DNA from 3 places in the Bacillus sp. C28GYM-DRY-1 genome. Region 3 is predicted to be linked to each of the others. Evidence: riboswitches for the same ligand, from Rfam matches in the RefSeq annotation. Region 3 holds a riboswitch; each other region holds the start of a gene.
The links. A riboswitch is a leader RNA that binds a small molecule or an ion and turns the genes downstream of it on or off. The one in region 3 is predicted to bind S-adenosylmethionine.
Positions count from the first base shown of each region.

Region 1: it holds a riboswitch for S-adenosylmethionine, as region 3 does, so the genes downstream of both, mtnW (2,3-diketo-5-methylthiopentyl-1-phosphate enolase) here and metE (5-methyltetrahydropteroyltriglutamate--homocysteine S-methyltransferase) in region 3, are expected to answer to the same signal.
Region 2: it holds a riboswitch for S-adenosylmethionine, as region 3 does, so the genes downstream of both, metI (cystathionine gamma-synthase/O-acetylhomoserine thiolyase) here and metE (5-methyltetrahydropteroyltriglutamate--homocysteine S-methyltransferase) in region 3, are expected to answer to the same signal.

Region 1 is NZ_JAUMKF010000016.1:25,838-33,974, reverse strand. Features, by position in the region: gene kinD (sporulation kinase KinD) at 1-195, shown strand, start outside; partial or broken gene Q3W56_RS14980 (hypothetical protein) at 224-645, opposite strand; gene spo0E (aspartyl-phosphate phosphatase Spo0E) at 729-986, opposite strand; gene Q3W56_RS14970 (YkvA family protein) at 1,190-1,510, shown strand; one part of gene Q3W56_RS14965 (IS3 family transposase) at 1,620-2,455, opposite strand; one part of gene Q3W56_RS14965 (IS3 family transposase) at 2,455-2,755, opposite strand; gene mtnD (acireductone dioxygenase) at 2,859-3,395, opposite strand; gene Q3W56_RS14955 (methylthioribulose 1-phosphate dehydratase) at 3,410-4,039, opposite strand; gene mtnX (2-hydroxy-3-keto-5-methylthiopentenyl-1-phosphate phosphatase) at 3,997-4,704, opposite strand; gene mtnW (2,3-diketo-5-methylthiopentyl-1-phosphate enolase) at 4,701-5,918, opposite strand; SAM riboswitch class I at 6,002-6,102, opposite strand; gene mtnE (methionine-glutamine aminotransferase) at 6,144-7,337, opposite strand; gene Q3W56_RS14935 (carbon-nitrogen family hydrolase) at 7,432-8,137, shown strand, end outside.
Region 2 is NZ_JAUMKF010000003.1:153,339-161,475, forward strand. Features, by position in the region: gene Q3W56_RS04545 (hypothetical protein) at 1-191, shown strand, start outside; gene Q3W56_RS04550 (YjcZ family sporulation protein) at 273-425, shown strand; gene spoVIF (sporulation-specific transcription regulator SpoVIF) at 549-803, shown strand; gene Q3W56_RS04560 (ATP-dependent helicase) at 878-3,157, opposite strand; gene Q3W56_RS04565 (hypothetical protein) at 3,277-3,531, shown strand; gene Q3W56_RS04570 (GNAT family N-acetyltransferase) at 3,607-4,029, opposite strand; gene Q3W56_RS04575 (YjcG family protein) at 4,033-4,548, opposite strand; gene Q3W56_RS04580 (esterase family protein) at 4,585-5,307, opposite strand; SAM riboswitch class I at 5,475-5,597, shown strand; gene metI (cystathionine gamma-synthase/O-acetylhomoserine thiolyase) at 5,665-6,786, shown strand; gene metC (cystathionine beta-lyase) at 6,779-7,951, shown strand; gene Q3W56_RS04595 (GNAT family N-acetyltransferase) at 7,979-8,137, opposite strand, start outside.
Region 3 is NZ_JAUMKF010000003.1:303,328-311,464, reverse strand. Features, by position in the region: gene rsbRB (RsbT co-antagonist RsbRB) at 1-404, opposite strand, end outside; gene isp (serine protease Isp) at 636-1,595, shown strand; SAM riboswitch class I at 1,727-1,882, shown strand; gene metE (5-methyltetrahydropteroyltriglutamate--homocysteine S-methyltransferase) at 2,010-4,298, shown strand; gene Q3W56_RS05470 (pectinesterase family protein) at 4,702-8,137, opposite strand, start outside.

The DNA of each region.
Region 1 (8,137 bases), on a different contig from region 3:
AACGGTGAAGGGATTTCTCAGGAAATGCTGGATCATATCTTCCTTCCCTTTGTTACTTCTAAAGAAAAAGGAACCGGTCTCGGGCTTGTCGTATGTAAACGGATCGTTCTGATGTACGGTGGCTCTATTCATATCGAAAGTGAAGTGCGAAGAGGCACAGAGGTGACGATCACCCTCCCCGTATCCGCTTCATAGCCCCCCTGACCGTGTCAGGAGGGTTTTTTTATCTTCGTGACCGGGCCGACTTGCTTGCTGTTCTGCCAGAAGAGAGTATTTTGCTGAAGCGGAACAGCAATTTCAGAAGCAAAAAAACATAAAGAATAGTAAAAAACCCTTTAAACCTTCCGTGGCATCTAAAAACTCCATATTCCCTCTCCCCGTCACTTTTTGCTGAATTTCAATCGCAAAAACGATAACAATGATCACTGTAACGGTATAGATAAAGGACAAGGCTGTCATGCTCCATTTAGAAAGCCTTGAAAACACAGCGTATGTGACGCCGAAAAAGATGATGCCAAAAATGCCGATCACCCAAAAATGCATTTCTTTGTCGGTTAAATGAATGCCAAACATTTCGCATAATGAAATAAAAGCGTCATGAAATTGATTGACCATTTCAGTAATGAGAATCGTCAGTTCTTTCATCAGTTCCCTCTTTCAAAAATTTTTCCAGAAAAAAAGAGCGCTTCTGAAAAGCTCTCTCTTTATATATGCATTTGATAGTGCCACTATTTATTTGCATCATATGCCGGCATAACATCTCTGCGGGGCCACAAGCCTAATTTTTTTACAAGGCCTTGAATCCCTTGAGAATGTTCGTTTTCATGCATGAGCTGGTGATATTCATTTATTAAACAATCCAGCTCCTGACTGTGTCTGATCGTGTCATGCCCTGTAAATCCCTGCTTTCTAGCGGCATCTATCATTAACTTTCTTTTTTCATCAATAGACACCAACAATCTTTCTTGTTCAGAAGAACCGCCCATTCACTTCACCCCTCGCCGCTAAGAAATAGGAAACAAGTTTGGTTGGGTTATTGTGCATTATTACAGATTATACTTTATTTGTAAACATATTTTCATTAAATAAGTTATTTTTTCAGGTATAATAGATATATTGATAGGATTAGAAGAACAATACCCGGGTGAAGAATATTTTAAACACGCTGCCAGGCAAGGAGGTATGCCCGATGAAAAAAAAGAAAGCAATAATGCTTGGAGCGGCAGGCGGAAAAGCGATGTTAAAAAGGAAAAACCGAAAAAAATGTATCCAGTACACCACTATTTTTTTTCAAATGCTTCGCGATTGGAGAAACGGCGACTATCCCCGTTCTCAGGTCAAAACCCTATTTTTTCTAACTGCTGCCATCTTATATATCGCCATGCCGCTCGATATCATTCCAGATGTTATACTCGGTCTTGGAATCATAGACGATGCAGCTGTTTTAGGTTTGATTTGGATGCTGATTAAAAAAGAAATGTCACAGTATGAAAAGTGGCGTTTGCAATAAATAAAAACCCCCGCATCCTGGTCTTACCCCTGTCAAGTAGACAGCCACAAAAAGCCTAAGCAACCAGTGTGTTACGGTATTCTACCGGAGCACACTGGTTTAATTTTTTCTAGAATCGTTCGTGATTATAGAATTGAATGTAATCTTCAATGCTCTTGTGAAGCTCTTCTTCGGTTTGACACGTCGAAAAATATGCATTCTCTGTTTTGAGATGCGAGAAAAACGATTCGATACAGGCATTATCTAGGCAGTTTCCCTTACGCGAATGGCTGCCTTTCAAACCAACGGTTTCGAGTCGCTTTTGATATGCTTTTGCTGTGTATTGGAAGCCTTGGTCAGAATGGAGGATAGCTCCCTGGACGTCCCGTTGGGCTGTCATACTTTCTACTGTCTTCATGACCAATTCAAGATTATTTCGTTTTGACAGCTTCCATGCGACAATCTCATTGTTGTAAAGATCTTGTACGGCAGAAAGGTAATAGAATCGCTGTCCACAAGCAATATAGGTAATATCGGTTACATATAGATGGTTAGGTCGATTGGTTTGAAATTCTCGGTTAAGCCGGTTTGGCAGGACAACCGGTGCCTGTCTTCCAAAATAACGTCGCTTTTTTCGAATGATCGATTGAATGTTCATCTCTTTCATCAATCTGTAAACACGCTTATGGTTGATCCAAAATCCTTCTCTCTTTAAAGCGATGGTAATCCGAGGATAGCCATAGAAAGGGCGTGAGCGGTGAATCGCCATGATGTGTTCTTTTATGATCTGCTCTCTCTGTTGTCTTGCCATTCGAATCCGTTGAGTCTTACACCATTTATAGTACCCCGACCGTGACACTTTGGCGATACACACCAGCCACGTAATCGGATAACGATCCTTCAATTCGTGCACAGCTTCAAATCGTGCTGTCTTCAAAATCCGTCCTCTCCATGCAGATTTGGATAACGCTTTTTTAGGTATTCGACCTGTGCCTTTAAATAATCTCGTTCTTCCTCAACACTTTTAAATGTTGTCTTAGGGCGTCCAATAAAAGGATTGTCTGACTTTGTCTCTTTGCCCCTTTGATCATCTAAAGACTTGCCTTCTCGATAGGTTTTCACCCAATTTTTGAGCTGGGTTGAACTCCGAAGCCCTAATTCTTCAGATAACGTGTTATAACTTTTGTTTCCTTCTTCATACATGTTGACAGCTTTCATCTTGAATTCTTTGGTATAGTGCTGAAAGTGTTGCCCTTTTCTCGCCATAAAAAATCCCCTCCAAGTATAGTGTAACAGCCACTTTTGAAAAGTGGGCTTTTTACACTGTCTACTTAGAGGGGATAATATCACTTCGAACGGGGCTTTTTATTTATTGATTCACGCTGTCTTTTTCATAAATTGGAACCCATCCTTCAGTTGTGACGAAGATTCTTACTGCGACAACTTTGCGATCCTCCTGAAGTGTAAAGTAATGGCGTATATTTTCAGGCACGGAGATTAAATCTCCAGGGTTTAATCGGACATCAAAAAACGTGCCATCCTTGCCCTGAATGACAAAAATGCCGTGTCCGCTTACGATAAAACGGACCTCATCGTCTGTATGGTGATGCTCTCTTTTAAAGTTCTCAAGCAGTTCATCAAGTTTCGGATTGCTGTCTGACAAAGAAATAACATCCTGTGCTTTGTATCCGCGGCGGGCTGAGATATCTTTAATTTCAGTTTCAAAGGTATTAAGGATTTGCTGTTTTTCTTCTTCTGTCAGATCATATTTCTCTGAAAGCTGTTTCGGTAGCTTCGCGATATCCCATTGCTCATAAATAACTTCTTGACTGTCCAGAAAGCTTGCAACTTCCTCTAGATTTTCAATCGTTGTATTTGCCTCATCATGAATACAAATTGTTGCCATTTCAGTTCCTCCTTTTATGTAACCAGCTGGTGCTGGAGTGTTTTCAATTTCAAATGGTAGCTAAACAAAAATTCATATGCTTCAAGTACTCTTTTTGCTTCAAATGCTGTTCTTCCCCAAACGGTAATACCGTGATTTCGGATCAGAACAGCTCCTGAATCTTCTGAAATCTCTTGCGCAAACAGTGCCGCTAGCGTCGGAATATGAGCCGGATTTTCAATGATCGGTATGGTCACTTCTGCATTCTCTTCCCACAGGCCAAGCGCTTTTATGATTTCCTGCCCTTTGAATGTAATTTTCTTTTGATCTCCGTATAGCTCTGAGATCACATTATTGTTTACCGTATGGACATGCAGGCAGCATCCGGCATTGGATTTGTTGTATAAATGTGTGTGCAAAAGCGTTTCCGCTGACGGTTTCAGAGAATGCCCGCTTTCGGCAGGCTCTCCGTTTAGATCCACCAGCAGAAAATCTTCACCCGTTTCTTTTCGTTTATCTTTACCGCTTGCGGTTACGAGAAATGTTAAAGGCTCATCAGAAACCTTAATAGACAGATTGCCGCTAGTCGCCGGAAACCAATCTCTTTCTGCCAATTCCCGCTTTACTTCAGCAAGTTCTCTCCAGCGTTCTTGTTTTGCAGCCATTCCTGTACCTCCGTTACATTCTCAATATCTGTTCTGATCTCATAAAAATCTTCGTACGGGAGATGATTCAGGTTCTGCTCCCGGCATTCGTTTAATAAATAATCCCTTGCAAAACAAAGGTCAGACAGCTTTGCGGCCTCCACATCTGTAACCGAATCACCGATCATAATGATATATTGGTTCGGTTCGGCGAGTTCATGTATCACTGACGGCTTGCAGCACCCGCATTGATTCCTGCAAGTTCCTTGGCAAGAATAAGGCCAGTCAATATGAATATAGTCACTGTCAAATGATGCATGGTTGCAATAAATATGGTCTTTCTCCACAATGCCTTCAAGCAATGGATATACAAAAAAGTCCATCCCTCCGCTTACGATATAAAACGGAAGCTCGTGCTCCTTGACAAACGCTACAAATTCCCGAAATCCTTCTCTGATTTTTGCATCTTCCAATACATAACTTGTAATCTCTTCTTTTAAACGGCTTGGCAGAAGGCCGAACATCCGCCCGACACCTTCCTTAATCGACAGCGTTTTGGATAATACGCCGTCTTTCAATGCCGTCCACTCCGGCGGAGCAAATGTTTTCATGATGCTTATAATGTTGTCGTTCATCGTGATGGTTCCGTCAAAATCACAAATAATTAAAGGCTTTCGAGTCGTCATACAGCTTCAACCTTTCCCCATTTCTCAAGCGCAAGCTTCAGATCTTTGCATTGTTCGGCTTTTTCATCAATCGGCTGGGCTTCTAAAACCGCATCAATAATGGCTCTGAACGCTTTGCCCCCGCCCTGGGCGCCGTTCGGGTGTCCATGTACGCCTCCCCCGGCGTTAATAATATGATCTATACCGAAATCCCGCATTAAAAGTGGAACCATACCGGGGTGAATGCCTGCTGACGGAACGGCAAATGTTTGGTTAAAGGCATCCTCTCTCACACATTCTTCGTGAATTGCCAGCGCAGCTTCTTTTGGAAGCGCAACTGAACCGTATGGAGATGGGAAGAGACTAAAGTCAGCACCGCAATACCGGTTCAATTTTCCGAGCAAAAGAGCGTGAGAAAATCCGTAGAACGGAGAAGACGTAAACGCCCCGCTGACAGCTGGATGTGCCATAATCGGGATTGCGATTTCAGGATCTTCCGCTAGGCTTTGCATGACGTCTAAGCCGTAAGCGAAGACATTAAACAAAAGCGCATCCGCTCCCAATTCGGCGGCGCGTCTCGCTTTATCTTTTAGATCAGCCGTACGTCCAGTTAAATTCACAGCATACAGCGTTTTATGCCCGTTTTGCTCATACGTTTCTTTCAATATTTGCTTTCCTTCTGTAATTCTTGTTTCAAAAGGTGCCAGACCTGTCTCAAAGAAAATTTCATCGTCCTTAATCAAATCAACTCCGCCAAGCGCCTGCTGTCTGAGCTGTTCTTTAATATCACTCAGGTCCCTTCCGATAACCCCTTTAAATATGCTCATTAATAGCGGTCTCTCAAACTCTCCCAGCAGCTTCCGGATGCCATATACGCCAAACTTCGGTCCCGGCAGTGTGCGCTTAAACGCGTCAGAGAAGTGAAGATCGAGTAATTTGATTTTTCCGTCCAGCGACAGCTTCCCAAACACTGTTGTCAGCATAGCCGGAATATCCTGAGAGAAATTGATGTCAGGATAGGCAATTGTGATCACCGCTTGTTTTCCTGTCGCAGGAGTCCCCTCTCTTTCCTCTACCTTTATCACCCGTCCCTTGTGCTTTTGCATTTGCTCCTGTTTTACAAGGGGCAGATCAGTCCAGGAGCCTACTGTTAATCCTGTTGCGATTTGTTCCGCTTTTTTCTCTGTATCCGCTCCCGGTTCGGTCAGGAGATATGTTGCTAATAACTCACCCATGCCAGAGCTCCTTTCATTTCATCCATATAAAAAAACCTCTTCAAACAGCAATCGCGTCTAAAGAGGTTTCGTTTCTCGTCCGAATCTTATCTCTCAGCCGCCAGCTGCAAGAATTAGCACCGTGCTTTATAAGTCGGTTGCCGGGCTTCATCGGGCTCGTCCCTCTGCCTACTCTTGATAAGAAAATATAGATTTTATAAATTATTTTGAATTATCCCATCGTTATCAGATCTTGTCAATGCTTTTTTGGGTAAACAGGTTCAGTTTCCCAATTCGATAAGCGGCTTCTTTGAGTCTTTCTTCGCTTGTCAGCAGTCCGACTCTGACGTAGCCCTCGCCATATTCACCGAAGCCGTTTCCAGCCGCAACCGCCACATTCGCTTTTTCCAGCAAAAGGTCTGAGAACTGTTCGGAAGTATAGCCTTCAGGCACAGGCAGCCATGCAAAAAATGAACCTGCCGGAGCTGTCACATCCCAGCCAATTTCCCGGCATGCCGCAATCCAAGCGTTTCGCCTGCTCTCATACCGGGCATTTTGCTCCGCCACACACGTCTGATCAGCTAGCAGTGCCGACGCTGCAGCCTCCTGAGTCGCTCTGAAAAGACTGACAAACATATGGTCTTGATAAAGATTGATTGCTTCAATGACCGAAGCGTTACCGACAGCAAAGCCGACCCGCCATCCTGCCATGTTATACGTTTTTGACAGCGTATAAATTTCAATTCCGATATCTTTCGCACCTTTAGTCTGCAAAAAGCTTAACGGCTTGCAGCCGTCAAATCCTACAGCGCCGTAAGCAAAATCGTGAACAACACAGATCCCGTGTTCCTTTGCAAAATTCACGGTTTCTTCAAAAAACTCGGCAGTAGCAACAGCTCCGGTCGGATTATTCGGATAATTTAAATACATCAATTTCGCCTGATCTCTCACTTCAGCAGAGATGCTGCTGTAATCAGGAAGAAACGCCCTGTCCTTTACGAGCGGCATCATTTCCATCTTCGCTTTCGCGAGTGTGACACCTGACCAGTAATCAGGATAGCCCGGATCCGGAACTAAAATCGTATCACCTGGATTCAACAGGCATTGCGGGAGCTCGACCAGACCGGATTTTCCGCCGAATAATACAGCGACTTCAGTCTCCGGGTCAAGATCAATGCCGTATTCTCGTTTATAAAATGCTGCTGCGGCTGATTTCAGTCTGTATGAGCCGCGAAAAGACGAATATTTATGATTTTCAGGATCAACAACGGCTCGTTTCATTTCCTCGACGATATGTTCCGGAGTCGGCTGATCAGGGTTTCCCTGTCCGAGATTGATAACGTCATGTCCTTCTGAGAGCTTTCGGTTCACTTTTTGCACCAAAGAAGCGAAGAATTGCTTTGGCAATTCCTGCAATACATGAGACTGTTCAAATTTCATCTATTCTCACCTTCTAAAAAAATCTTGAAATGATAGTCCATCATCATATATGGTTAAATGAAAAAAGTAAAGAAAAATTTGGGGTGTTTAAAAGATGAAATGGACGATATCTTGTCTTCAATTTGATATTTCATACGGTAAACCTTCGGAAAATATAAAAAAGGCTGAATTTTTGATTGAGAAAGAAAGCAAACATGCAGATGTTCTTGTTCTTCCTGAATTATGGACGACTGGATATGACTTGGCCAACCTTGATAAGCTCGCTGATGAAGACGGGAATTCTGCTCAGAGGTGGCTGCAAAAAACCGCAAAAAAACATGGGGTTCATATTGTCGCAGGATCTATTGCTGTCAGAAAGGATTCTGATGTTTATAATACAATGTACATCGCGGATAAGGAAGGACAAATCATTAAAGAGTACAGAAAAGTCCATCTTTTTCAGCTGATGGATGAGCATGTGTATTTATCAGCCGGTTCCGAAGACGGATACTTTGAGCTTGATGGTGTCAAAAGCTCAGGACTGATCTGTTATGATATTCGTTTTCCGGAATGGATCAGAAAACATACGACTAAAGGCGCTAACATGCTGTTCATTTCTGCGGAATGGCCTCTGCCCCGTCTTGATCATTGGAGAAGCCTGCTTATTGCCCGGGCCATTGAAAATCAATGCTTTGTCGCTGCCTGCAATTGTACCGGTTCAAATCCAGATAATGAATTTGCCGGGCATAGCCTGATTATTGACCCTTGGGGACGTATATTAGCCGAGGGCGGCCGTGAAGAAGGCATTGTCAGAGCAGAAA
Region 2 (8,137 bases), 150 kb from region 3:
ATTGGATAGAAGGAAAATATGAACCTCACGAACAAAAGCAAAAAAAGCATGAAGACATCTTGAGCAACATCAGAAAAGAATTGGATGCATTCGACGAAGCAGGCCTGGCGTTTGAAGAGGAGATTGAAGAGCTGACAGAAAAAACCGAAGCTTTACTAAAAAAACAACAGGCTCAGCATGACCCATCGTAAATCCGCAAGCGCCCTATGCGAATATCCAAGCCGAATAAAATGACTCACATAGTGTATAAAGAGTAAAGGAGGTGCTTATCTATGGGCTATGGATTCGGAGGCGGCTACGGCTGTGGCGGCTACAGCGGTTATGCTGGCGGTTACAGTGGTGGCGGCTATGGTTCAACATTTGTTCTATTGGTCGTATTATTCATTCTGCTTATCATCGTGGGTGCATCTTTTTGTAACTTCTAAGGTGAATTGAGGAAGTGCGGGTAACACCCTGTGCTTCCTTGCCTTGTTTATTTTTTTATGGAAGCACATTGAATAGTGTACATTCATACAATACCATATCACTCCGCCAAAAGGAGGCGCATTATGGATAATCAATTTTTTAAGAACATCGAAAAGAAAACAGGCGTCAATATGCAGGATGTCATGAATCTTGCCGGCTCTCTTCAAAATGCCAATTTTAAAGACGAAAACACAGTGCGCAGCGTGATTAGCCGTGTAGCACAACTGGCAAACAGACGCGTGCCGAAAGAATTAGAAGATAAAATTGTGCAATCCATTACAAGCGGTAAAGAAAAGCTTGATTTTGGAACCATTTCTAAAATGCTGGATAATAAATAAGCGAATGGCCTGGCTGACTTTTTCAGCGGGCCTTTTTTACAGAAGAAAAAACCCAGCAGATCACTGCCGGGCTGTTAGTTGTGCAAGGGCTGTCTTACTTGCTGTAATAACGGATACAAAAATCTTGAACGGTGAGCCGTTTTACCGCGCCTGTTGGCGGGACAAGACAAATATAAATGTTGTTTTGCCCGGGTCATCGCTACATATAAAAGGCGCCTTTCTTCCTCAAGTGGAGCTTCATCTCCTTTTCTCGCTGTTTCTAATGAGAAATCGTGAGGAATTGAGCCATCTACCGCGCCTAACACGTAGACGGTTTTAAATTCAAGGCCTTTTGACCGGTGAATGGTCATTAGCTGAACGCCATTTTCAACTGTTTTGTTTTTCTCAGAAGCTCTCATATGGTCAACGTGGGCGAGAAAGTCAGGAATCGTTTTGAATTTCTTGGCGACGACCTTGATGTCACGCAGGTCGTCGGATCCTTTTTCCAGCTTATTGCCCTCATTACCCCGTTTTTTTAAATACTCCGAGAAGCCCATTTTTCCTTCTGCAAAGGTGATCGCTTCCACCGGCTTCATCGTGCGGAGGCTTGCGAAAAACGGTACAATCTTCTTGATTTTGTCCAGCTGGAACGGCTTTAGATCAGGCAGTTTGACCAGCGCTTTAATCATGGTGCAGTCCTCGGTAATCGAGAGCGCCTTCAGTGTGTTCAAAGCAGACTGTTTTAAGAACAAGGCTGGCAGCAAGTGCTTCATCGCCTCAGTGTCATCCTCATTTTGGCTGGCGTACAAGTATGCGAGAATCTGGCGGACAATCCGTCTGCTGTAAAACGACTGTACGCCGCGGTCTGCTGTATACGGAATTGACGAATGATGAAGCCTTTCGTATATGGCACGGCCTCCGCTGTTTGTGCGGTAGAGAACTGCAAAGTCTTCAGGGCTCGCCCCGTTTTGGATTTTTTCTTTGATATCGGAAACTACCATTGTGGCTTCTTCCTCTTCGTCATAAGGATAAAACAGCACAGGGGCCTGGACGTCATCACGCGCCGCTTCAAGCATTTTGGCATACCTGTTTTTGTTCTTTTTCACGACGGTATCAGCGCTGAATACGATCGGATGCGTAGACCTGTAGTTTGCAGTTAAATAGATCGTCTTCGCTTCAGGATAATCCTTTTGAAAATCAAGAATAAAGGACGGATTACTTCCCCGAAACGCGTAGATGGACTGGTCATCGTCCCCGACACAGCACAGATTTTGCTCCGGACTGGCGAGCATTTGCATGATTTTATATTGAACCGGGTTAATGTCCTGAAACTCATCAATTAAGATATAGGTAAACCGAGATTGATATTGTTCGAGAAGATCCGGCCGATCGATAAACAATTCATAGCAGGCGGATGCCATATCATCAAAATCAAACTGATTGTGTTCTTTTTTTTGGCGTTCATAATGTTCATATAAACGATAGACTTGTTTTTCCCACTCATCTTGCAAAGGAATGCGTTCATTCGGCACATAAGTGTTTTTCCAGAAACCGATCTGCTGCAAGGCCTGATCAACGGGGAACTCCTTCTCATCTATGCCTTCTTCATAGAGTGCTTTTTTGATATATTGTTCCCGCTGCCATTCCATTTTCAGCAGATGCTCGCCGTTCCATTTATTAGAATCATAGTGATACAAGATTTTATAAAACAAGCTATGGAATGTTCCGGTGACAAGCCGTCTCACTTTTGCCGGCTGTAATCCGTACTGCTTCGCCATACGATCTTTCATTTCAGCGACAGCTTTTGTTGTAAAGGTGACGAGCAGCATGTGTTCCGGCGGTATGCCCAAGTGTTCGATCATGTGGGCGGCGCGCGCCGTTAACACCCGTGTTTTCCCGCTTCCCGCACCTGCAAGCACTAGCAGCGGGCCTTCCGTTTCTGTGACAGCTTTCAGCTGATCCGAGTTCAAGCCGACAGACGGAAAAAGACTCGTATCAGGTTTTATTGTTTTTTGTACAAAGGGTGTTCCGGGTTTAATGCTTCTAGGCCGCTTCCATTCCGTGGCAGCTGAAGACGAGTCATCAGTGATCGCTTTTCCCTTGGGTAAACGAAAGACACCGAATTCCTGATCATCTTCTTTTTTCTCTTCTTTAATGGGTTTCGTTTCGCAGGCCTTTTCACATGCCGGAAAATCGCCTGGCTGGCGGTGGATAAACTCCGGCGGATCGGCGATGTTGAGCCTTAACAAGACGGGTTTTCCGCAATGAGAACAAAATAAACGTCCTTTTATTCCTTCTTCAAAGAGGAATTGGTAATGTTCTCTCGAATATGTATGTAAATGGATGGTTCGATCATTCAGTCGGGCGCATTTCAAACAGGGATCCTCCCAATCAAAAAAAGGTGTTCATTACAGACAAAGACTATCATATCAAAAGAAACGCGTTTCAAAAAGTCAGTTTAAGGGAAAAGGAACAGCAGAAGGGTGGGTATCGCATGATATATGCAGGTCAAATTCAGAACCAGCAATACGCTCAATATGCAAATAGGACGATTGGACACAAGCAGGATTACGCCGGAACCGAAAAAATCAATTATGTCTCGTTTCAGCGGGTATACAAGGAACTTGAAAAGCAGCAGGAGAATCAAACAGCCGCTGAAAGAAAAGTAAACGAGACAAAACGTAAGCGCTCTCTTTATAAGAGATTTCGAGAAAAAGGGATGGGCACTTATATTAATCGATATGTATAAAAAACCGTTCATATCCAGAGAGAACGGTTTTTAATGTGCGGAAAAAATCCGGATCTCAATAGACCCGGATGCTGTTTAGTCCTTAATCATTTGTAAGTGGGGAATGCCGGCATCGAAAAATTCTTTTTCAGAAAGAACGCGATACCCGTGTTTTTTGTAAAACGGCACGGCCTGCGTTTGCGCGTTTAAAATGAAACCGGAAGCGCCGCCGTCTGAAGCCGCTTTTTCGAGTGCCTTCATAATGATGCCGCCTACGCCGGAGGAGCGATGGCTTTTCAATACGCAAATCCGTTCTAGCTTGCCGTAGCCGTCCTTCATACGCCATCTTCCGGCACCGACAGGCGTTTCGCCGTCATACACAACGATATGCTCCGACTCATTTTCAAGTTCGTCAATTTCTTCTTCAGCAGGCACGTTTTGTTCTTTGACAAAGACTTCTTCTCTTACAAGAAATGCATCTTTCATTTGTTTTTCATTTTTTGCGATAACTGCTTCCAAATACTATTCTCCTTTGCCTAGCAAAAAGGTTTCATATACTGTCCACGATCCATTATCCAGCTGGTAAAGCAAGTGGAAACGATCAACGATTTCTTCATGCGACACTTCCTGCATTTTTAATTGACCGAGGACATCCGAATGCTCATCGTCGGAAAGGTTTTGGCCTACCGTCACATGCGGAACAAAAGCGTATTCCTGTTCACCAGCCAGCACACCGGTGTATAGCTTTTCATTGAGTGTTTTTAGTTCTTCCGTCGGCTCTGCTTTGATGTAAATGACATTATTAACAGGAGCAAATGAGCTGTATTTTGTCATTTTGAGAACGACCGGATGGGACTCCTTTGCGATGTTTCTCAGATGTGATACAAGCTGATCCGCTTTCTCCTCCGTCAATTCAAACGATGTTCTTAGCGTCAAATGGGGCGGGATCAGGGAATAGCTTGGATCATAGCGCTTTCTGTAAGAGTTCGCAAGGTCTTGGAGTTTTTTTGATGGAAATAAAACGATTCCGTATTTCATATTATGTCCCTCCTGGAAATAAAGTATGATTGAGTATTAAAGCATTTTTTTCAGGGCCGGCGTGATAAGCGGCTGCCAGTATGTCCACTTATGGTCTCCGTCAAATGGTTCAAAATCATAATCGGAAAGCTTCTTCTCCAGCAGCTGTTTCAGCTCACGGTTCGGTTCTGTAAAGTCCAGAATGTTCCCGTCAGTCGTGTGGACGTCAGTTTCTTTCGTGCCGATTTGGTGATAAATAGAGAGGTGTTCGATATTGTCCGACTGCTTCACGGCCTCCAATACATGCTTGTCAACATAGGGAGACTGCATAATGATGTTTCCGAACATATTCGGATAATCGAGTGCTGTCATGAGCGATATGGTCGCTCCGAGCGAATCGCCGATCAGCGTGCGTCCGTAGCCGACATGATAAGTAGGATACTCATCATCCGCAAACGGTACGAGCTCATGGGCGATGAACCGTTTATACGCTGAAAACTTGGAGCCCTCCGGATGATAGGTTTTTCTGCGTTCATCAACATCCTTATAAGGAACACCGATAATAATACTCCGGTCAATTTCACGTTTGGACAGCAATTCCTCGACCTGTCTGCCAATTCTCCCCAGCCTGAAATAATCGTGGCCGTCCTGCGCGATAATAACATGGTATTTATAAAGGGGGGAGTAGTTGGACGGCAGATAAACGAGCAATGTCATTTCCTCGTTAAGCTCTTTGGAAAAGAATTTCTTTTCTTGTACTGTGCCGTTTTTCGGTGCCATAATACATTCCTCCAGGACATCACTAGACTTTCTTGCTGTTTTCCATTATTGTACCATGAATTATTAGAAATTTCTCTCTTTAAACGGTTCGGAATTCGAAGAAAAAAGAGTTGAAATAAACTGCAAATTGCGCTAATATAAAACAATCAGAAAATTAAAACCGATATTTCTTATCGTGAGAGGTGGAGGGACTGGCCCTTAGAAACCTCAGCAACCGGCTTGTTTTGCATATGTGCAAAACGCCAAGGTGCTAAATCCAGCAAGCGTTTTTTATGCTTGGAAGATAAGAAGAAGCGTTAAACCCCTTCTTCTTATGAAGAAGGGGTTTTTATTATGAAAAGGGAAGGTGTCAGCTATATGTCACAGCACGTTGAAACGAAATTAGCCCAAATCGGGAACCGAAGCGACGAAGTCACGGGAACAGTGAGTCCTCCTATTTATTTATCAACAGCCTACCGCCACAGAGGGATCGGAGAATCAACCGGATTTGATTATGTCCGCACAAAAAATCCGACACGCCAGCTTGTTGAGGACGCGATCGCCAGCTTAGAAAACGGCGCGAGGGGGCTTGCCTTCAGTTCAGGAATGGCTGCCATCCAAACGATTATGGCGCTGTTTAAAAGCGGAGATGAACTGATCGTTTCATCGGACCTATATGGCGGCACGTACCGTCTGTTTGAAAACGAGTGGAAAAAATACGGATTGACCTTTCATTATGATGATTTCAGCGATGAGGACGGTTTACGCTCTAAGATTACGCCGAATACAAAAGCGGTGTTTGTAGAAACGCCGACAAATCCGCTCATGCAGGAGGCGGACATTGAAAAGATTGCCCGGATTACGAAAGAGTACGGTCTTCTGCTGATCGTTGATAATACATTTTATACACCGGTCTTGCAGCGGCCGCTTGAGCTGGGAGCCGATATTGTGATTCACAGTGCAACCAAGTATTTAGGCGGGCATAATGACCTGCTTGCGGGACTTGTCGTTGTAAAGGATGAGCAGCTTGGTGAGGAAATGTTTCAACACCAAAATGCGATCGGCGCCGTCCTGCCTCCGTTTGATTCGTGGCTTCTGATGAGAGGGATGAAAACGCTGAGCCTCAGAATGCGCCAGCATCAGGCAAACGCGCAGGAGCTTGCGGCATTTTTAGAAGAACAGGAGGAAATTGCCGATGTACTGTATCCCGGAAAGGGTGGCATGCTGTCCTTCCGTCTTCAAAAAGAAGAGTGGGTCAACCCGTTTTTAAAAGCGCTGAAGACCATTTGTTTCGCAGAAAGCCTCGGCGGGGTGGAGAGCTTTATTACATACCCTGCCACACAGACGCACATGGATATTCCTGAAGAAATCCGCATCGCAAATGGCGTCTGCAATCGTTTGCTGCGTTTTTCAGTTGGAATTGAACATGAGGAAGACTTAAAAGAAGACTTAAAACAGGCGTTATGTCAGGTTAAAGAGGGAGCTGTTTCATTTGAGTAATCACAATTGGACGCTGGAAACCCAGCTCGTGCACAATCCATTTAAAACAGACGGCTCAACAGGAGCGGTCAGTGTACCGATCCAGCACGCATCGACTTTTCACCAATCCTCATTTGAAGAGTTTGGCGCATACGATTACAGCCGCTCAGGTACGCCGACAAGAACAGCGCTCGAAGAAACAATTGCCGCACTGGAAGGCGGAACGAGAGGATTTGCTTTCAGTTCAGGCATGGCGGCCATCTCAACAGCATTTTTACTGCTGTCACAGGGCGATCACGTTCTTGTGACAGAAGATGTATACGGCGGAACCTTCCGCATGGTAACAGAGGTGCTGACCCGGTTTGGCATTGAGCACACGTTTGTTGATATGACGGATAGTAACGAAGTGGCGCGGAATATCAAGCCGAATACAAAGGTCATTTATATGGAGACACCCTCAAATCCGACACTTGGGATTACAGATATTCAAGCGGTGGTTCAGCTTGCAAAAGAAAACGGCTGTTTGACCTTTTTGGACAATACATTCATGACACCTGCACTGCAGCGGCCGCTTGATCTCGGTGTGGACATTGTGCTTCACAGCGCAACAAAGTTCCTGAGCGGACACAGCGATGTGCTGTCAGGCCTGGCTGCTGTCAAGGATGAAGAGCTTGGGAAGCAGCTGTATAAGCTGCAAAACGCGTTCGGCGCCGTCCTTGGCGTACAAGATTGCTGGCTCGTGCTGCGCGGCTTAAAAACATTGCAGGTTCGTTTAGAAAAAGCAAGCCAAACAGCGCAGCGGCTTGCGGAGTTTTTCCAGAAGCATCCGGCGGTGAGACGAGTGTATTACCCGGGCCTGGCCGATCATCCGGGCGCCGATACCCATAAAAGCCAGTCAACGGGAGCGGGCGCCGTGCTATCTTTTGAGCTTGAAAGCAAAGAGGCCGTTAAGAAATTAGTAGAGAATGTATCACTTCCGGTCTTTGCTGTGAGCCTTGGCGCTGTGGAATCGATTTTGTCCTATCCGGCAACGATGTCTCACGCGGCAATGCCTAGGGAAGAGCGTGAAAAACGCGGCATCACAGATGGCCTGCTTCGTCTTAGCGTGGGGGTCGAACATGCAGACGATTTAGAACGTGATTTCGAACAAGCGCTGAAAGAAATTGCGCCAGTGGCGATCCGTTAAAAGAAGCCGGGGATGGCCCGGCTTCTTTTATTGTTCATCATCATGATTCAGAATCGCGAGGACTTGATGATCCTCCCATTTTCCGTTGATTTTCACATTTTTTCGAGCGATGCCCTCTTTATGAAATCCCGCTTTTTCCAATACACGCATGGACCCGAGATTGCGGGGCATCACACCGGCTTCAAT
Region 3 (8,137 bases):
AATACTCTTACAATCAAATCTGCCCATTTTTGTTTCTCTCCCGATTCAAACGCCGACTCGTGTTCTTCTGCGAACTTCTCTAAATACTTCGTATATAATCTCCTGTTTCTCATAAACTCCCGAATGACATATTGAACCGGAGTGTCAAGATGCTTTTGATCGTTCGTCAGCTCAATGACCCACTCTTCAAATCCTTCGAGAAACTGTTTTTCCGGCAAAATATACATGTCATTCAGATGACGGTAAAATTCTCTGTCCTGCTCTTTCAATTCTTCCGTTACAGATGCACTATGTAAGGCGTAAATCGAATTCGGATCGCTTTCCTCCATCGTTTCAATCCATTCCTCGGCCATTTGATCAACATGTTCTGAAAAAAATGCGTATAATTTTTCATTCAGTTTCATCACACTGCTCCTTTCCCTTTCCCCAACACTATTATAACTTGACTAACAGCTGAATCCCAGTCATACATTTTAAAGAAGCTATCCAATATTTTGAAAATCACTAATTCTTTTGGTTATATCCTAATTTTTCAAAATGCTTCAAATGGCTCTGTCCGAACGGTTGCTTTTTTCATATAATATAAGGTAACACCCTTGAATCCACTTGAAAGCATAAAAAAGGAGGGCTTTTTTATGAATGGTGAAATCCGCTTGATCCCGTATGTGACGAATGAGCAGATTATGGATGTAAACGAGCTTCCTGAGGGCATTAAAGTGATTAAGGCGCCAGAAATGTGGGCAAAAGGGGTAAAAGGCAAAAATGTGAAAATTGCTGTATTGGATACGGGCTGCGACACAAACCATCCTGATGTAAAGGACCAAATCATCGGCGGAAAGAACTTCACGGATGATGACGGCGGCAAGGAAGATGCGATCTCCGACTACAACGGACATGGCACACATGTCGCTGGAACAATTGCAGCTAACGATTCAAACGGCGGCATTACCGGGGTCGCGCCTGAGGCAAGCCTATTGATTGTGAAGGTTCTTGGCGGTGAAAACGGCAGTGGACAATACGAATGGATTATTAACGGCATCAACTACGCGGTTGAACAAAAAGTCGATATCATCTCAATGTCCCTTGGCGGACCAAGCGATGTGCCAGAGCTGGCCGAAGCAGTGAAAAACGCCGTCAAAAACGGAGTGCTTGTCGTGTGCGCAGCGGGAAATGAGGGTGACGGAGACGAACGCACAGAAGAGCTTTCCTACCCTGCCGCTTATAATGAAGTCATTGCGGTTGGATCCGTTTCCGTAGCACGAGAATTATCAGAATTTTCTAACGCAAATAAAGAGATTGACCTTGTGGCTCCGGGAGAAGATATCTTATCCACTCTCCCTAACAAGAAGTACGGTAAGCTTACCGGCACTTCAATGGCAGCTCCTCATGTCAGCGGAGCGCTTGCTTTAATCAAAAGCTATGAAGAAGAATCATTTCAAAGAAAGCTTTCTGAATCTGAGGTTTATGCACAGCTGATCCGCAGGACACTTCCGCTTAATATTGCTAAAACGCTGGCAGGCAATGGATTCCTGTATTTAACCGCTCCTGATGAGCTGGCAGAAAGAGCAGAGCAATCACATTTGCTGACCCTATAAAATTATTTTTCTTATATAATATAAACCAAATATTGTAAAATAAATTTCAAATTCTATGTTGACAACGAATTTACATTACTGTTAAGATTACCAACAAATGATTTAACTTTTCAAAAAATTAATAACATTTTCTCTTATCGAGAGTTGGGCGAGGGATTGGCCTTTTGACCCCAACAGCAACCGACCGTAATTCCATTGTGAAATGGGGCGCATTGCTTTTCGCGCCGAGACTGATGTCTCATAAGGCACGGTGCTAATTCCATCAGATTGTGTCTGAGAGATGAGAGAGGCAGTGTTTTACGCAGAAAAGCCTCTTTCTCTCATGGGAAAGAGGCTTTTTATTGTGAGAAAACCTCTTAGCAGCCTGTATCCGCGGGTTAACGAGAGTGTTTTACATATAAAGGAGGAGAAACAATGACAACCATCAAAACATCGAATTTAGGATTTCCGAGAATTGGACTGAACAGAGAATGGAAAAAAGCACTTGAAGCGTATTGGAAAGGCAGCACTGATAAAGATACGTTTTTAAAGCAAATCGACGACCTATTTTTATCCGCAGTAAAAACACAAATTGACCAGCAGATTGATGTTGTGCCTGTTTCTGATTTCACACAGTATGACCATGTACTCGACACAGCAGTCAGCTTCAACTGGATTCCGAAACGATTCAGACATTTGACAGATGCTACCGATACATACTTCGCTATCGCCCGCGGAATAAAAGACGCTGTATCCAGTGAAATGACAAAATGGTTTAATACAAATTACCATTACATCGTTCCGGAATATGATGAGAGCATTGAATTCCGACTGACAAGAAACAAACAGCTCGCAGATTACCGCCGGATCAAACAGGAATACGGCGTTGAAACAAAACCTGTGATTGTCGGCCCTTATACGTTCGTCTCGCTTGCTAAAGGCTATGAACCGTCTGAAGCAAAAGCAATTCAAAAACGCCTTGTGCCGCTATATGTACAGCTTTTGAAAGAGCTTGAAGAAGAAGGCGTAAAATGGGTTCAAATCGATGAGCCGGCGCTTGTCACAGCTTCTGCCGAAGATGTCCGAGGCGCAAAAGAATTATTTGAAAGCATGACAAACGAGCTTTCATCCTTGAATGTGCTTTTGCAGACGTATTTTGATTCTGTTGATGCTTATGAAGAGCTGATCTCTTACCCGGTACAGGGAATTGGCCTTGATTTCGTTCACGATAAAGGCAGAAACCTGGAACAGCTGAAAACACACGGATTCCCAACAGATAAAGTGCTGGCAGCAGGCGTCATCGACGGACGCAACATTTGGAAAGCAGATCTTGAAGAACGTCTCGACGCCGTTCTTGATATTCTCAGCATTGCAAAAGTCGATGAACTGTGGATTCAGCCTTCCAGCAGCCTCCTGCATGTTCCGGTAGCGAAGCACCCTGATGAGCATTTGGAGAAGGATCTGCTGAACGGATTATCTTACGCAAAAGAAAAACTAGCCGAGCTGACAGCTTTGAAAGAAGGTTTAGTATCAGGAAAAGCGGCGATCAGCGAACAGATTCAGCGGGCGAAAGCTGATATTCAGGCGCTCAAACAGTTTGCAACTAGCGCAAATTCTGAACAAAAGAAAGAGCTAGAGCAATTAAGCGATAAAGACTTCAAACGCCCCATTCCTTTTGAAGAACGGTTAGCCCTGCAAAATGAATCTCTCGGCCTCCCGCTTTTGCCGACGACTACGATTGGAAGCTTCCCGCAGTCTGCTGAAGTGCGGAGCGCACGCCAAAAATGGCGGAAAAAAGAGTGGTCTGATGAACAGTACCAAGACTTTATCAATGCAGAAACAAAACGATGGATTGATATTCAGGAAGAATTGGAGCTTGATGTGCTTGTGCACGGTGAATTTGAACGGACAGACATGGTCGAATACTTCGGTGAAAAGCTGGCCGGCTTTGCCTTCACAAAATACGCTTGGGTTCAATCATACGGCTCACGCTGTGTCCGCCCGCCAGTCATTTACGGGGATGTTGAATTTATTGAACCGATGACAGTGAAAGACACGGTGTATGCACAGTCCCTGACATCCAAGCATGTAAAAGGAATGCTGACCGGTCCTGTTACAATCTTAAACTGGTCCTTCCCTCGAAACGACATTTCGAGAAAAGAAATCGCCTTCCAAATCGGGCTTGCCCTTCGCAAAGAAGTAAAAGCGCTTGAAGATGCAGGCATTCAAATTATTCAAGTGGATGAACCGGCGCTGCGCGAAGGCCTTCCATTAAAAACCCAAGATTGGGATGAGTATTTGACTTGGGCGGCAGAAGCATTCAGATTAACCACTTCTTCCGTGAAAAACGAGACGCAAATTCATACACATATGTGCTACAGCAACTTCGAAGACATCGTCGATACAATCAATGATCTTGATGCCGATGTGATTACAATTGAACACAGCAGAAGCCACGGAGGATTTTTAGATTATTTAAAAGACCATCCGTATTTGAAAGGGCTCGGCCTTGGTGTATATGACATTCACAGCCCTCGTGTGCCATCAACTGAAGAAATGTACAACATTATCATTGATGCGCTTGCCGTCTGTCCGACTGACCGCTTCTGGGTAAACCCAGACTGCGGATTAAAAACAAGACAGCAGGAAGAAACGGTTGCCGCATTGAAAAACATGGTTGAAGCCGCAAAACAGGCAAGAGCCCGGCAGACACAACTTGTATAAAATAAAAACCATCTGTCTTCGGCAGATGGTTTTTTCTGTTAGAAAGCGGAAATCGGTTTCCGATGCTTCCCGTCCCCTTCTTTTACCATTTTGGCAGCTCCATTTTCACCAAACTCCACAAGGCTCATTGATGTATCATGTATGTAAGCATAATTTCAATATGTCATTAATGCGTCTTCACCGTTTTATTCACTCAATTCAGATGATCAAGGTTGACATTGAGCAGGAGGGGGCACTAACCCCCGACCTCTCCTACCGTGTTGTACGATGGTTTCATCTAACTCAAACGCCTGCTCTGATATCGGTTAGGTAGACCCTTACGCCTTTTTTGTTTGTATTAGTGTCAGTAACTGGACTGGCTGCACAAGGTCTGGTTGTACCCGATGTACCACTCCTCTCATTATTACCGCTTTTCCTTCTTTTTTGTTTTTACAGACTTTGAAGGCCCTGTGGTAGATTCATTGCCTGCTGCGTCAAGAGCTTCTACCCTATAGGTATACTTTGTTCCTGCTGCCAGCCCTGATACTTGATAACTGCTTTCTGTAACAGTAGCAAGTTCAGTTTCATCTTGATATACTTTATAACCGCTAACCTTGTCACTAGCCCCGCTCCAGGTCAAAGTGAGGCCTGTATCCGTTACATTCGAGATTTTTAACTTTCCTTTGGTCCATAAAGGTGTTGTATCTTCTTCAATCACCTCAACACCATCAACGATTAGTTTAATGTCACTGAACGTAATGTCTGCATTTCTAGCTACAAACATTCCTACATAAACGTAATCGGAATCAATACTTGTTAATTTAAAATCAAAACCTCCCGTAATCATAGCTTCATTTCCAAACATAGCAGCATAGCCGTCTGAATTGCTCTCGATATGAAGGTTAACCGTATCTCCTGGGGATATTGGACTCTCAGCCGTTCCACCTTGAGTAAGCACTCCACTCTTCCTCGCAAAGGAATTCCAATACCCTCCATATAACGCTTTTGTCAGCTTCAAAGGTGCTGCTGCAACAAAATCACCCAGAACTGTCGTCATATTCGAATCAATATACATTTCATCTCTGGCCATCAAACCAAAGGATACTTGATCGTTATATTCAAAACTATTCATTTTAGCTTTTGCAGTCAGCTCAAATGTACTGTTTGCAGGAACCTTATAGTAATACATCGCAATTCCATCCGCGTTACTAGCAATTTTCCCCTTATTATTCCTAACAGCGATGTGCATATTTCCATCATCATCGGATTCTAAGGTTTGATTTTCCTTATTTGGACTACCACCAACATTACCAAAAACCGTACCTTTCCAAATTCCATAGTCAGCCCATAACTCACTTTGCGGCAATTTACCTATATAAGATGGTTCCTCGTAACTTGGATTAGAAACGAGTGTATCTGCCTTCGTTGGTGCTTGTGCGACAATTACATGCTCGGCTAGCCCACTTATGCCTAATTCCTTAATCGTCTTGGTGATAAGGTATGCATGATAGGTTGCTCCCCATATATTAGTGTGGGTATTATCTACACTATCCGATTTTGACGATGTCCATGAATGTAGATACAACGTTTCATCCGGACCTAGTTGGTCATATAATTTTTTCGTTAATGTTGTCATATCTACTACGGGGATTTCTAAATCAACGCCTAAATTTCGGATGGCTTGCGCATAATCTCCACCTTCAAATTCTCCAGAATTCTCTGTAATATGAAGATTTGAATTACTCCACTCCCCAGTTGCTGTTCTTCTTACAATTGGGGTAGTCAAGATGACTTGAGTTCCTGCCGCTTGAGCCGGCTTAATATAATTCTCATACAAAGAGTTCGCAAAGGATCCCTGATCCGAATAGGTTCCATTGGGATTTGTATATCTGCCAACTTCATGCTTCTCATCGTTATGCCCAAAACCTATAAATAAGTAATCTCCGCTCTTCATACCGTTTAGTAACGTTTGATACTCAGGATCAGTGGTATAGCTTTTTGAACTTCTTCCTGACAACGCAAGATTTTGTACAGTGAATGAGCCGCCCAAATAGTTTTCGATCCGAGTTCCCCAACCATATCTTGGATAATAGTAGTTATCTGAGAAGGCACTCACGGTGGAATCGCCAACAATCCAAATCGTTGACGCAGGATCAGTCGTTTTTGCTGTTATTTTCACCTTTATGATAACCCCCAGAGCAAAATCGTCTACGGTTCCGTGAACTTTCACCATTCCAACCTTTGTAGTGTCAACCGTATCCCAGGTCACTTCCACATCCTTTTGAGTTCCATCACTGTAGACTGCCGTTACAGTTTGTGGAAGTTCAGCTGGATTTCCTTGAGTTACAGTTATCTCTTCTGGTTGTACGATTGAAGTTATGGTAGGTTGTTCGGATACAGCAGATAGGCTATTAATTAAAGCCTGTGTTTCGTTAGTCCAATAGTTATCTAACTCTTTTGTATAAACGCCTTTTTCATCACGAGTATACACACTTACTTCGCTGCGTGAATTGACTTCAAATTGTATACTGTTCTTATTGTCTACAGCGCCTACTCTTACAGGTGGAATCACGTAGTCGGAGATGTTAAATCCAAGCTTCTGTATTTCCTTGGCAAGTAAACCACCATTATAAAAACCTCCAATTTTATTGTTGTGAGTTGAGTCTGCAAGGTTCATAATTGCCCTCGCTACAGGGGAGTCTCCATTACTGGCAGCAGGATCATTCTTATACGCCTTTTCATATGAGTCCTTCGTCAAGTCAAACATATTGATGACTTCAACACCCTGCTCTTCACCCAATTGCTCAACAGCTCTTACATAAGCATTATTGGAAGTTGTAATTGTTCCTGTTGTGGTATCCGTTGCATCATGATGAGGCTTAATCGTTCCATCCGAGTTAAAATATTGTCTTGAAACCGGAGTTGCTAGAATAGGTGTTGCACCTGATTTTCTTGCTACATCAATATACTGCTGCAAATACCACTTGAAGGTACCGCTTGTATACGGGTAATACTCTGGGCCATATTTTGAAAGACTTTCAGGCGTTGCTTCTTTTACACCTGGAACGGAAGGATACATACCATTTTTATCGGGTTCTCCCATAGAGACAAATCTGTCTAAGAGGTATCCAGTTTGATTTGCTGCATCATTATGTCCAAACTGAATCAGCAAATAGTCATCAGCTTTAATAGTCGAAGCAATTTTATCAAGACTTCCCTCATTGATAAAGCTTCTTGAGCTTCTACCTCCGTTCGCATAGTTCACAATATGAATTTTATCGTCATTAAAAAAGCTCTGTAAATACTCTCCCCAGCCACCTGAGCCTGATGATGATCCGTACGTCTTAACCGTCGAATCACCTGCTACATAAATATTTACACGCTGTCCATCCGGAATTTCATTGCCTCCACCACCGGATGATCCAGATTTAACCACATTATCAAGCTGAATAGACATCGGTGTGCTCTTTAAACCATTAACGGTTTCTGGTGTAACAACAGCCTTAATATAATAACCTTCATCGGCACTTGTCATTTTATAGGTTTTTGAAATATACGCTGTTGTTGCCTGGATTAACGTCTCCGTTCCATCCGGACTTACCCTATACCACTGGATTAACGAACTGTCGTTTTGGTTATCATTTGGATTATTAAACTCATAACCTAAGCTAATGGTGTTTCCGGTGTGAGGAATGTTCATGTCATCGTCTGATATAAAGAAAGGGTCAATTTTAAATGTTGGGGCTGCATCACTGTCAGCTGTATAGTAAGATGGTGTCCATCCTCCAAGGTAATTCTCAACACTTATCGCAGCTGCTTGTTCATCTGTCAAGACGGACACTCTTCTTTGTGATGTATCA